Regions from separate parts of the Methylophaga sp. UBA678 genome, predicted to be linked through region 2. Evidence: riboswitches for the same ligand, from Rfam matches in the RefSeq annotation. Region 2 holds a riboswitch; the other holds the start of a gene.
The links. Region 2 has a riboswitch for cyclic di-GMP ahead of B3014_RS14960 (hypothetical protein). Riboswitches for the same ligand answer to the same signal wherever they lie in the genome.
Positions count from the first base shown of each region.

Region 1 (5,993 bases), on a different contig from region 2:
CTCTACCAACTTACCAATGCTCTGACGCTCAAACGCTCATTTCAATAACTCAAAACAGACAAATACCATCAGCACATCATTTTGATTCGTTAAAGATAGCTTTTTTGGTATTTATCTCAGCCTTACGGGTGATGAATGACAACAATTTCGCATTGATTGCCGATGTCGAGTTCGGCGGTATATAGTGATGAGGAGTATGCAGCAAGGAGTCTCACCTTGCAGTATGCGTTTTAATTTCAAAAAAACATCGCACCTATAAAGCACACCTAAAGCCCCATACCATGGGGCTTTCTGTTTTTTTCAGAAATGTCTAGTCTCTAATTAGTGTATATCGGCTTGCAGCCTAACTTTGTAACATCCTTGTATATATCCCAATACTGCGCTTTTTATAAGGACTTTGAACATGTCGGCCTGCTCATCAATGGCTTTACGCCCGTTATCTGCTGTTATCTTATTGGCCTTGTCATCCACAAGTTTTGGAGCCAGTTTTACGATTCAGGATGGTGAGACGGTCACAACCCAGCAAACCCTCAACGACAATGAAACCGGCACTATTGAAACAGGTGGCGAATTGAGCACTTCGGGCGTCACCGCTATTGATGCCCCCGGGGATAATGCCAATATCGAAAGTAATGGCTCTATCACAACCAGTGGCGATAATGCATACGGCATTTACTCACGCGGCAACAATGCCACCATCAGCAACAACGGGAACATCATTGGCAGCGGTAAAAATGCAGTTCGCATTTTGTCAACTGGCGATTACGCCACCATCAACAACAGTGGCAACATCTCCACCAGCGGAGCTGGCTCATACGGCATTTTGTCAGAAGGCAACAACACTACCAACAATAGCGGTAGCATTTCAACAACAGGTGAAAACGCTGATGGCATTTACTCAAATGGCACTGACGCCGCCATCAACAATAGCGGCAGTATTTCAACAACAGGTGAAAACGCTGATGGCATTAGGTCTACGGGCGACAATGCGACCATCAACAATAGCGGCAGTATTTCAACAACAGGTGAAAAATCTGATGGCATTTACTCAAATGGCACTGACGCCGCCATCAACAATAGCGGCAGTATTTCAACAACAGGTGAAAACGCTGATGGCATTAGGTCTACAGGAGACAATGCGACCATCAACAACAGCGGCCTGATTTCTGCCACCGGCCCGGATAGCTTAGCTATTTCCGGCGACCTTTCTTCGGATCGCAATACCACTGTCAACCTGCTATCTGGCTCACAAATTATTGGCGGGATTGATTTAGGCCAAAATGGCAGCGATAACGACACCGTCAATATCTACAGCGGCAGCGCCTCTGCCAATTTGTCTATTTTGAATACCGAGAATATCAATCTATTCACGCCGGGCGTGGTGGTGGGTGACACTGCCCGCGCTCAAGTGATCACGCTCGACCCGACAGGTGAATCCACCCGCGGGGTGGCGTTAGCCGGCATGACCTCATCCATCCACAATGTGATTGGGCAGCGTATGGCGCAGACCACACCACTGAAACAGGTACAGCTAGCGTCGCTTGAGTTATCTCCCGGTATGTATTTTGAAGAGCATAAACCGGTGGCTTGGGCGCAAGTCTTTGGTGGCAGGTTTGACCGTGATGCCGAAGGTGGCGCGATTGCTTATGACCATCACCATGTCGGCGTGAACTTCGGTTATGAGTGGGATATAAGTGGTCACCGTTCAGGCTTGATGGGTGGTGTTGTGCGAAGTAAGACAGATACCCAGACCGCGTCGTTTGAAACAGAAGCAGATAATTATTACATCGGCGTTTATGCCAACCGTAAAACCCATGGTCTTAATATCACAGGCTCACTGATTGCCGGTTACGGCGACCATGAAAATGACAGGCTTGTTGTCGATAACCTGAATGGTTTTGAAACAGCCAAGTCTGATTTTGATAGCTGGTTTATCAGCCCCGGCATCACTCTTGGTTCAGCCTTTAGCGTTAATGACCGTCTTGAGCTGCGCCCTTCTGTCAGTGTGAATTACAGCATGGCCTGGCTGGATGGTTACCGTGAATCGGGCACCACCAATTCTAATCTGAGTGTAGATGACCGCAAAGCCAAGGCATTAACTGCAAGAGCACAATTAGCGGCTGCTTATCAGTTTGATGAGGCTAGTGAATTTGAATTCCGAGTAGGCCTGAACTCACGTCATACCGATGATGACGATACCAAAGTCAGCATCGCCGGTAGTCAGTTCAAGTTTGCGACTGCCGGTGATGAAAGTGTCACAGGCGGGTTTGCCGGTGCCACATTACGCGTAGCGGATAACAACAACCTTAGCTTGGTGGCCGATATTGAGTATGGCGGTGACCGTGATGAAAATTATGCCGCCGGCAGTGTTAGTCTGGAATATGTGTTTTAACTTAACCATATATTTTCAATAAAAAAGCCCCAAAATGTTGGGGCTTTTTCATATCAACGCGCTATCCAGCTGAGCTACGAAGACATCGGGCTGGTATTATAACGGCGATTAGCCTTAAGCACGAAAACTGAATATTGTTTGCTTTTAATTCCCACCGAATCTGCAACGAAGTGTGAGCAATACAAATAAAAAAAGCCGCCAAAGAGTGACGGCTTTAATTTTAAATGCTGTGGAATGAGCTAAACAGCTGGCTTGGTTCTACGACGCAAGCCCATAAATCCTAGTAGTGCAGGTGCAAACATAAAAGCGGCGGCAGGGATTGGAACTTCAGACACGCTATTATAAGACATGTCCATGTAACGTACTCCAGCTGGGTCGTTATTGTCTCTAAAAGTAAGTCCTGCAAAAGCACCCAAGCCGGAGATAGAGTATTTGTAATACCCTTCCAGCATGCTGATTAGGACTGTGTTGATTAAACTACCATTATTTGAAAATAGATCTACAGTAACGTTGGATCCTGCAACAGAGCCTCCCATCACCCATGAAAAACTGTCGGCATTAAAATCAAACAATATCGACAATGGGCCCTGAAAACTTGAGGGTGTAAGCAGTGAATTGCCAGAATCACAACCAGGGCAACCTGGACTCCAGAATGCAACACTCATTGTTCCACTTGGTGTGAGTGACAATGGCCCTGTAGGGGAACCTGAAATTCCTGCCCCAGATGCAGTCTGACCTGTGAAAGTTTGTGAAAAACTTGCCCCATCAGCATCAATTAGAGTGGAAGAGGCAGCCCCACTCAAATCAATATCTACGGGAGCGGCAAAGGTAGGTAAAGAAAAAAATGAGAATATTATTGTAGCGATCATCTTATTCATCGGTGAACTCCTTAAAGGTATGCAACCCAGCCCTGATACCTGTCCTTATAAGCACAGCTGTGGTTTTCCGTCCCAGGCTCACGCCAAGTTTGGCATAATAAGAGAATGATTTAATCACTCAATCATTCTCACACTAGATCTTCATTAAAACTATTGTACTTCGGTACTAATTAATAAATTTTTGATATTAATTATCAGAGCTAATAATGGATTCTCCGCCCTATTTTTCTCATTGTAGACAGATAAATATTCAATGCTCTATCCAGCTGAGCTATCGGGGGGCAATGGTCGGGCATTATAACAGTGATAAGTTTGAAGCTCGAAAACCGTATGTTGTTTAGTTGCTAATCTGCAACGAAGTGTGAGCAATGCAAATAAAAAGCTGCCGTATTATCTCGGCTTTAATATTTAAACCTTGTTTATCAATTAGCTTCTTGTTAGTTAAGCTAGCTAAGCCCATGAAGCCAGGTCATGCAGCATAAGATAGCAAGGTAACAGTTGGTAGTATGCGTTCCACAACTGGTAGCGTGAGTCTGTAATATGTGTTTTTAGTCAACCCAAAATTAAAGCTGTTGACAATAAAATATAAAAAATTTGCCAATCTGCCACAACTATTTAGTCAACCTTAACCCTGCATAACGAAATCAACCTGTTCGTCTAAGTTATTATGAATTCAATCAGTTAGTGTAGTTGAGCATTTAGCATAGCTTAACGTCATCCTCATTCATCATAGTTATCACTCATCCATCTGGTGTAACATTCCTGTCGCATTTATAACAAGATTGAGCGAAAATGACTGGCTTACCGAGAAAAAGCGAAGCGGCAAACATACCTTCTATGGTGGATGGAAGGTTCTTATTAAAAACAATTAAGCACACTTTAAAAGGCGGTCTTTTGCTTCGCAAAGGTCACATCCCTCAAGCGGGTCATGTCGTGCCTGAAAACTTTCTTGGCGTTGGTGTCGCTGCATCTGATGATGCTCGCGTCGATGATTACATCATCAATCATCTACACGAACTTAATATCAAGTCAGTGCGTATTGATCTCAGTTACGGTGATGTGACTGGTAATGCAGGTAGATTACTCAGAAAACTCATCGCTGAAGATTTTGATGTGCTTCTTCATCTCGTTCAACCATTTGATCAAGCGCATCAGATGGAGACCAAGGACGCACAGGACACATGGCAACAATTTCTTATAGAAGTCTGTGAGCATTTTGGTTCAGATGTATCAGCAATAGAGATCGGTACGACGATCAATCGTAGAAGATGGGCTGGCTACAGTAAGCCAGGCTTTTTTGCCGCCTGGAAAATCGCTTACACTGAACTCAAAGCAAGAGGTATCACAATAGCCGGACCTAATATTTCTGATTTTGAGCCCTTTTATTCATTTGGACTCCTCGATGAATTAGGTAGCATGTCAATGTTGCCTGACATTCATACTAATAACCTATTTACAGAACGTGTTAGTGAGTCGGAGCGCTATGATCATCGTGTACTGGGCTTCAAGTGGGCAAAATTACTTAAATATAATTTAGTTAAAAAAGCTCGTTTAATGAGAAAGGCGGGAGATGAAAATGGCGTGTCACGATTTGTGTCACCCGCCGCCTTCTGGACACTACCCAGAATCGAGCGAGTTTTAGTTGAGAAAGAACAAAAACAAGCTGATTATCTGAGTCGATATTTTGTTTTACTCGCTGCATCAGGTTCGCTAGAGAAAGCATTTTGGGGACCTTTACTCTGCGCAAGAGAGGGGCTAATTGATGATGGTAGCGAACAATATCCTAAGCTTGAACGTATCACCCATTACGCCAGCGTGATTGGTCCATTAGAAAGCTTCCGTGCTCGTCCATCTTTCTATGCATTAAAACAAGTCATTGCCGCTATTTCCGGTGCTGAATACAAAGGCGCACTGGCAACGACAAAAAATATTGAAATACATGCCTTTAAAAAAGACGACTCCGTGGTGCACATCGCATGGACCATTAACGGTAAAGCTTGTGATCTGGCTAACCTTTATGATGAGTCAGACTTGCAAAAAGCTGAGTTTAAAAATCGTGATGGTCATGATTTAGGATCCTCAGCACATTTCGTTAACGAGTCACCGATGTTCCTCCTCTGGGAAGGCGTTGATGAAATGACACTTTCTGCAGACCACAATTTAACGACAACTTCTCTGTTCGCTCACACAGGTTATGGGCAATACTTCCCCATCAATGAAAATGGCTGGGTTGGTATGCTCTGCGCTCAGGATGACATGCATGCTGAGGCGATAGTTAAACAACTTCACCCCGATTTACTTCCCGCTTATACAAAAGAAAATACCTTCAGGAAAGCCCGAAATATCATTTGGAGAGTTCCCGGCGTTAATGACGAAGAAGTTGTAGCAAAGAAACCACTTAAGGTAGCAGTTCAAAAGCTTATCGTTGATCGTTTCAAACCAAGTAAAGCCCGTAGAAGTTGGAATGCAGCAGCTGAATTATCGCGTAGAAATATATCAACGGCACGAGCTATTGCTTACTTTGAAAAAAGTGGTGACAAAAGCATGTTGGAAAATGTGTTTATTTGTGAAAAAGTTGATCATGATTTCAATATTCGGGACATGTTCAATGCGCTTCGTGAAGGAGCAAACAGTTATCAGGGAGTAGCGGAGGAAACAATCTATCGTGCATTGTCAGAATTTCTTCAACAAATGCATGCTCGAGGTGTATTTTTCCGTGACTT
Region 1 covers NZ_DBNG01000019.1:34,923-40,915, reverse strand. Annotated here, with positions in the region: gene B3014_RS10495 (autotransporter outer membrane beta-barrel domain-containing protein) at 404-2,392, shown strand; gene B3014_RS10490 (hypothetical protein) at 2,632-3,270, opposite strand; cyclic di-GMP riboswitch class I at 3,288-3,374, opposite strand; gene B3014_RS10485 (lipopolysaccharide kinase InaA family protein) at 4,063-5,993, shown strand, end outside.
Region 1: another riboswitch for cyclic di-GMP. It lies ahead of B3014_RS10490 (hypothetical protein); the one in region 2 lies ahead of B3014_RS14960 (hypothetical protein).

Region 2 (5,993 bases):
GGTTGCTGGAGGCTTATCACTGATTGCTATGGGCATTGGCGGTTTGGTTGCCGGTATCAGCGTGGCATTACTATCAGGCTTTGTCAGTCGCACCACGATATTAAAAGAGGATGCCAGCTTTGCTACGTTTTATCTGACCTCACTGGCACTGGGCGTATTAATCGGCTCAATGCGTGGGTCAAATATTGATCTCTTACACGTACTCTTTGGCACCATACTGGCGATTGATGCCCAATCATTGTATCTGGTGGGTGGCGTAACTAGCTTGAGTCTTATTGTGTTAGCCATTATCTACCGACCACTGGTGGTTGAATGCTTTGACCCCGGCTTCTTAAAAGCCGTGGGTGGTTATGGCCCTGTTTATCACTTCTTATTTTTATTTCTGGTTGTGTTGAACTTGGTCGCCGGTTTTCAGACATTGGGCACGCTTATGGCTGTAGGTATCATGATGTTACCCGCTGCTATCTCTCAGCTTTGGGCCAGAACACTGCCAATGATGCTGGTCATTGCTGCATCGAGTGGTGCCTTATCTGGCTTTATCGGTCTGCTGATTTCTTATCACTTAGGTTCGGCGTCCGGACCAACTATTATTTTGACCAGCAGTTTTATCTATCTTGTCTCTCTGTGCATTGCCCCACAAGGGGTGTTAAAGCAGTGGTTCTATCACTACAAACTCTAGTATCAAAACAAAAGGTTCACTATGTACAAACCGTTATTCACCTATCTGATTCTTATTGGCCTAACTTTTGTCATCAAATCCGCTTCCGCTAACACTATCAATGCTGTCACCAGCTTTGGCATTTTGGCTGATGTCGTCAAAAACGTAGGTGGAGAGCATGTAAAAGTGACCAGTATCGTGCCACCTAATGGTGACCCACATAGCTACGAGCCCTCCCCAGGTGATGTAAAATTAATCAAATCCGCAGACGTCATCTTTTTAAGTGGCATGGGTTTAGAGAACTGGTTTCAACGTTTAGCGAAAGCCGCCGGCACCACCACAGCTCCGATTGCTGTTTCAAAAGGTATTGAGACCTATTCTGTAACAGCTGGCTATGGCCACTTCAGAGCCGATCCACACGTATGGAATGATGTCGATAATGTTCAAGTTTGGGTTAATAATATTGAGGCGGCCTTGATTCAAATCAGACCCGATCTGACAAATGAAATACAACAGGCTGCTCAAGCGTACAGAGAAAAACTGACGGCACTGGATGCCAGTATCCACGCAAAGCTGACAAGCCTGCCAACGGATAAACGTGACATTTTAACCAGCCATGATGCGTTTAGTTATTACACCAAAGCCTATGGCGTCAGATTCTTATCACCCCAGGGCGTATCCACAGAAACCGAAGCCTCAGCAGCTACCATCGCTAAACTCATCGACCAGATTAAACAGCTTGGCGTAACACGTTATTTTTTTGAAAACTCTAATAACACCCGTTTGATCAAGCAGATTGCTAACGCCACCGGGGCAAAACCAGGCGGCAGACTCTATCCGGAGTCGTTATCTGAAGAAAATGGACCGGCTCCAACCTATATCAAACTGATGCAATACAACACACAACAAATCGTTACGGCCCTTTCAGAATAACGCCGAGATACCCAGGCTATTTATTTTCAGATAGTCTGGGTAGTGGGTCCTGGTTATCTTGATGACGAAGTTGCTCCTCCAGACTCTTTAAATCTCCCAACACCCATACATCAGAAATAAGATCTTGTCTAAAAGTAAACAAAGCTGAGCCCTGCCAGCTTAAGCGTTTTTGTGTGGGGGGATATCCCATAAACACATCTCGATGAATGCCAGTAAAGGTCATTTTGGCAAATACTTTATCGCCTTCTTCTACAAGCTCATCAATAATGCATGTGTAATTGCCCAATGCTTTATGGACCATATCAACATACTCAGAGACCCCGACATGCCCGCGTTTTTCCTCACCCAATGATCCTCGGAAAGTCACATCATCACATAGGATAGAAGATATGGATGCCTTGTTGTGAGCATTCCATAAAACCTCATAAAACCGCCGCACATGGTCTTTATGCATAACTATTCTCAGAGAAAATCAGTCGGGACAGGGCTGGAACTAGTTTGGCTTAGTTGAGCTTTGACAGCAATTCATGAACCTCTTCAGCACGTAATGGCCTCACAAGACGACCCACTTCTTGACCATTGTTTAGCAGTATCAATGTCGGCCATAGCTTAACCTTAAACCCACGGCCCAATCGCTTACCCTTACCGTCATAGATTTTGATATGACGCAGTTCACTATGTTCATTGACCACTTCGATTATAGCTGCACTTGCTGCCTGACAATGACCACACCAAGGCGCACCAAACTCAAGTAATACCTTTCCTGGCAATTCCCTCGTTTGCTCAAAGGTTAATGTTTCCTCTGCATAGCCTGAGTCGTCATCAGCTTGATTCATATTCATATAATTAACTCTATGGGTAAATGACAATCTCTTTACTCAATCGCCGAAAGACTATTCTCTCAGCAACAAAAAACAGTTTATTTGCCATCTCATCTTGCCATAAGTTTCTGTCAGGCAATAAAAAAGCCGTAATGAACTTAATCATTACGGCTTTAATCGGTTTAACAGTCTGGGTATTAAGCGACTGTTTTTTGAGCTCTACGACGTAAGCCCATGAAACCTAATAATGCAGGAGCAAACAAGAATGCTGCAGCAGGAATAGGCACAGCAGATACGTTTAATGACATACCACCGATATTATCTCCGTATACACTGTCATTGATAAAAAACTGAACAGTGGCATCTGATAACAGTGTAAATGTTGCACCAAGTGCATTCAGCAGTGCTAAATCAGCAGTCGCATATCTACCAGTATCGCTAGTGATGATATTAGTAGTTCCAGAGGGTGTAGTGAATGAGTAGTTGTTTACCCAGCCTTTTGAACAACCTGTACCATCAGCACCACAACCTTGAACTTTACCCCAGGCATTCCACGCTGTGTATGTGTCATCTTTAAATGGGCTGATTGAATAAGTACCTGCTTTCAGGTTGAGTTCAACAGCATTCGAAGAAGTGTTTGTTTTTGCATCAAGGTGGACAGTTGCTGCATTGGCAGTCAACGGCGCCATAATTAACAACCCGAGAGCGATTACTAGATTCTTGCTAAATAACTTCATTACATAAGCCTTTGTTATTGTGCAACTCAGCCATCTTTATTCACAACTTATAAAGACCTGAAGCTTTCCGTGCTTGGCTCACACCAAGGTTGGCTTTATTGAGAAATTAATTTATTACAGCTACAGAATAAATCGCTTCTATAACTCAATCAATTGTACCTTGGTACTAGAAAGCCAATTTAAACGTAGGTTTTGGCGTTTTCCGTCATTGAGATTACTCCCACGCACATCAATCTGAACACGCAAAACAGATCTGGAGGACAACTAGGTATCAATTAGATAAATCAAACTCAGCGCGGCAATAACGTAACAAGCTAAAGTGAAAAATGACCAAAACCAGAGAGCGAGTAGCCCTGACTTTTTTCCACCATAAGCGAGGTTCTCAATAAAGATCGCTTCTTGCATCCGCTTGGCAATAAAGTGCATCGCCAGCACAGCAAGCAGAAATTGAATCAACGCTGGCACCCAACTCAAGACAGTCGCACTCATTACATACAGGATGCATAAAGAAATCATACCAAGAATGAACGAGCTGATGGCTTTGCCGTATTGACCAATACGCACATAATTAATAGCAATAAGGCTCAGTCCGCAAAGCGGTGTACCTAGAAAAGTCGCGATGCCAACTTGCCTGTGTGAAAACAGGGTTGCTCTTCCTTGATTCAATTTTTATCTCCTGACAAAAGTCATCACTGCAGCTAGCCAATGACTTAATCTAATCATTCATTAGATTAATATTACTCTCTAAGCCTCACTCATCGCCATGACTATTCCTTACTCTCACGTGGGTGTAGCTCAGACTCAATCCACTCCGCGACCTCTTGCTTGTCTTGTCTTTTTACCATCTGTCTCGTATTGATGTCTTTTGGATAAACGCAAGTGCCGGTATTGTGCTTCAGCACAAATGCGCGCTTCGCCCCAACAGGGTGTTTACTCGGAGCATGAATTACCGCAGCTCTTAACTCGAGACATTCAACGTCTTCCAGTGAAGCATTTAAACCTATTTTATTTTGAGTGTTTTCAATAATGTCTCGAAACGTACCTAAAATCAGATAACCACCATTGAGCAACGGCCCTTGACGCAAAGTTTGCTGCACATCCTGCTCGGTCACATTAATGCGCTCAAACTCTGTTACAGCAAGCTTATACTCCTCCCCGGACGTCATTTTTATCACGGCTTGTACACACACCACATGAACAGGTCTCTCACCCATATTCACTAACATACACAGCGCATCAGGGTTTTCATTTTGGGCATGATGGAAAATAAGATAAGGCCGATTATTTCGGCGATATTGACTAAGTATTAACTGTAAATAAACAAGCCAGATAATGGCCATAACAGCAGAGCTGACTGGGCCAATATAATCCATATATTTTTTCTCCTCCGTTGGAAATGATGTATAGAGGAGTACTGACTAAGAACTCAGTAATGAGTTTCATTTGGTAACTTGATGAGATGTGTGAGTTGGAAATCAATTGCAAGAAATCAAGTTTGCTGCCCCCTTGATCATGCAGATCCCTTGATTCTTTGATTTGTATGACCCTATTGATTTGTTATTTTAGACTGGCTTGGAGCATAGCCTAAAGCCAGTCCCAGCCGCGTAGCGGCGAATAACACCACCTTGTTATGTTCTTACCGCTCTGAAATACCATTCTGGTTGTTTCCATTCAATATCCTCCTCCATTCTATAGTCAAATTGACGAGGGTATTGATAATGCTCTATTAAATACTGAAGGTGTTGATTTGCAATTTCAGGGTCATATACCATCCAGACCAATCGGCGAGTTTTATTCCATGTTTCTCGAACCAAGAAAAGCGCATTGCCGCCAGCCTTTATTTCTTCATCTAATTTGTCACAGAATGGATCAACTATTTTTCGTTCTTCTTCTGAAGGCATTCCATTATCTATAATCTCTCCTTCGTTAAAATCGATTATCACGGATAAATGCCATCGGAATATATCTCGATGTTCGAAATCTAACAGAGAAGAATTAATAGCCGCTATACAAGGTAGACTATCGTTTTTGTATTCAATTAGGGTATAGCTCTCTTCTGGAAGAACAATTCTAACCTCATTCTCCTTGAGTTTTTCTTTCTTCTTTCCGAATAGTTTTCCTAGCACTTTATGTCTCCAAGAACATAACGATCTTAGTATGGGGCTAGCGCTTTTTGGCAGTCCCAGCGAGCAGAATATTTAGGGAGTATTTACACTGACCCTAAATATCCCTAACGCCCAATATGGTTAGTATTGGAATACCTCTAAAAAATTGATTAATAACAAAATATTACACCAAAAGTAGCGACGCGGTTACGCGTCCGACTACCTTTATTTGTTAGCTGCATCCTCTGTATATCTATTTCCAATATCCAATAATCTTTTTATCGCATCCTCTTTGGAGCCAAGGGAGGAAAAATGTTGAACATAGGATAAAGATCTAAATAAAAAGTACAGCGACACTAAGTAGCCTACAATTGGGATGACATTATTAATTGGTGAAACAATTAACGAAACCAAGGCAATAATGGCTGCTTTTAAAAAGTAATGAAAACCCGCATACAAACAAGTTAACAATCCATCAAAGCGAAATTCACGGGTCGGCCCCGCTTTGGCTAAAAGACTAAAATATGTCGCCACATCCCGATCTTCAGTAATCTTCTTCGAAATGAAGACGGCAGTTTTCTGTCCTAGAAGCAAAACTAGCCAGAATAATGCTGAGCCTAAAGCTCCTTGCACAATCACTGGCCATTTTATTATTTCTTCAAAGATATTCATGGTTATCCTTTGCAGCTAACGCCTTAAACACCGGCGCAGCTATGCTGCGTCCGAGTACTTTGACTTG
Region 2 covers NZ_DBNG01000034.1:15,869-21,861, reverse strand. Annotated here, with positions in the region: gene B3014_RS14980 (metal ABC transporter permease) at 1-679, shown strand, start outside; gene B3014_RS14975 (metal ABC transporter solute-binding protein, Zn/Mn family) at 701-1,591, shown strand; gene B3014_RS14970 (ester cyclase) at 1,608-2,045, opposite strand; gene B3014_RS14965 (thioredoxin family protein) at 2,095-2,433, opposite strand; gene B3014_RS14960 (hypothetical protein) at 2,610-3,149, opposite strand; cyclic di-GMP riboswitch class I at 3,167-3,253, opposite strand; gene B3014_RS14955 (hypothetical protein) at 3,414-3,815, opposite strand; gene B3014_RS14950 (hypothetical protein) at 3,917-4,522, opposite strand; gene B3014_RS14945 (DUF695 domain-containing protein) at 4,778-5,275, opposite strand; gene B3014_RS14940 (hypothetical protein) at 5,480-5,926, opposite strand.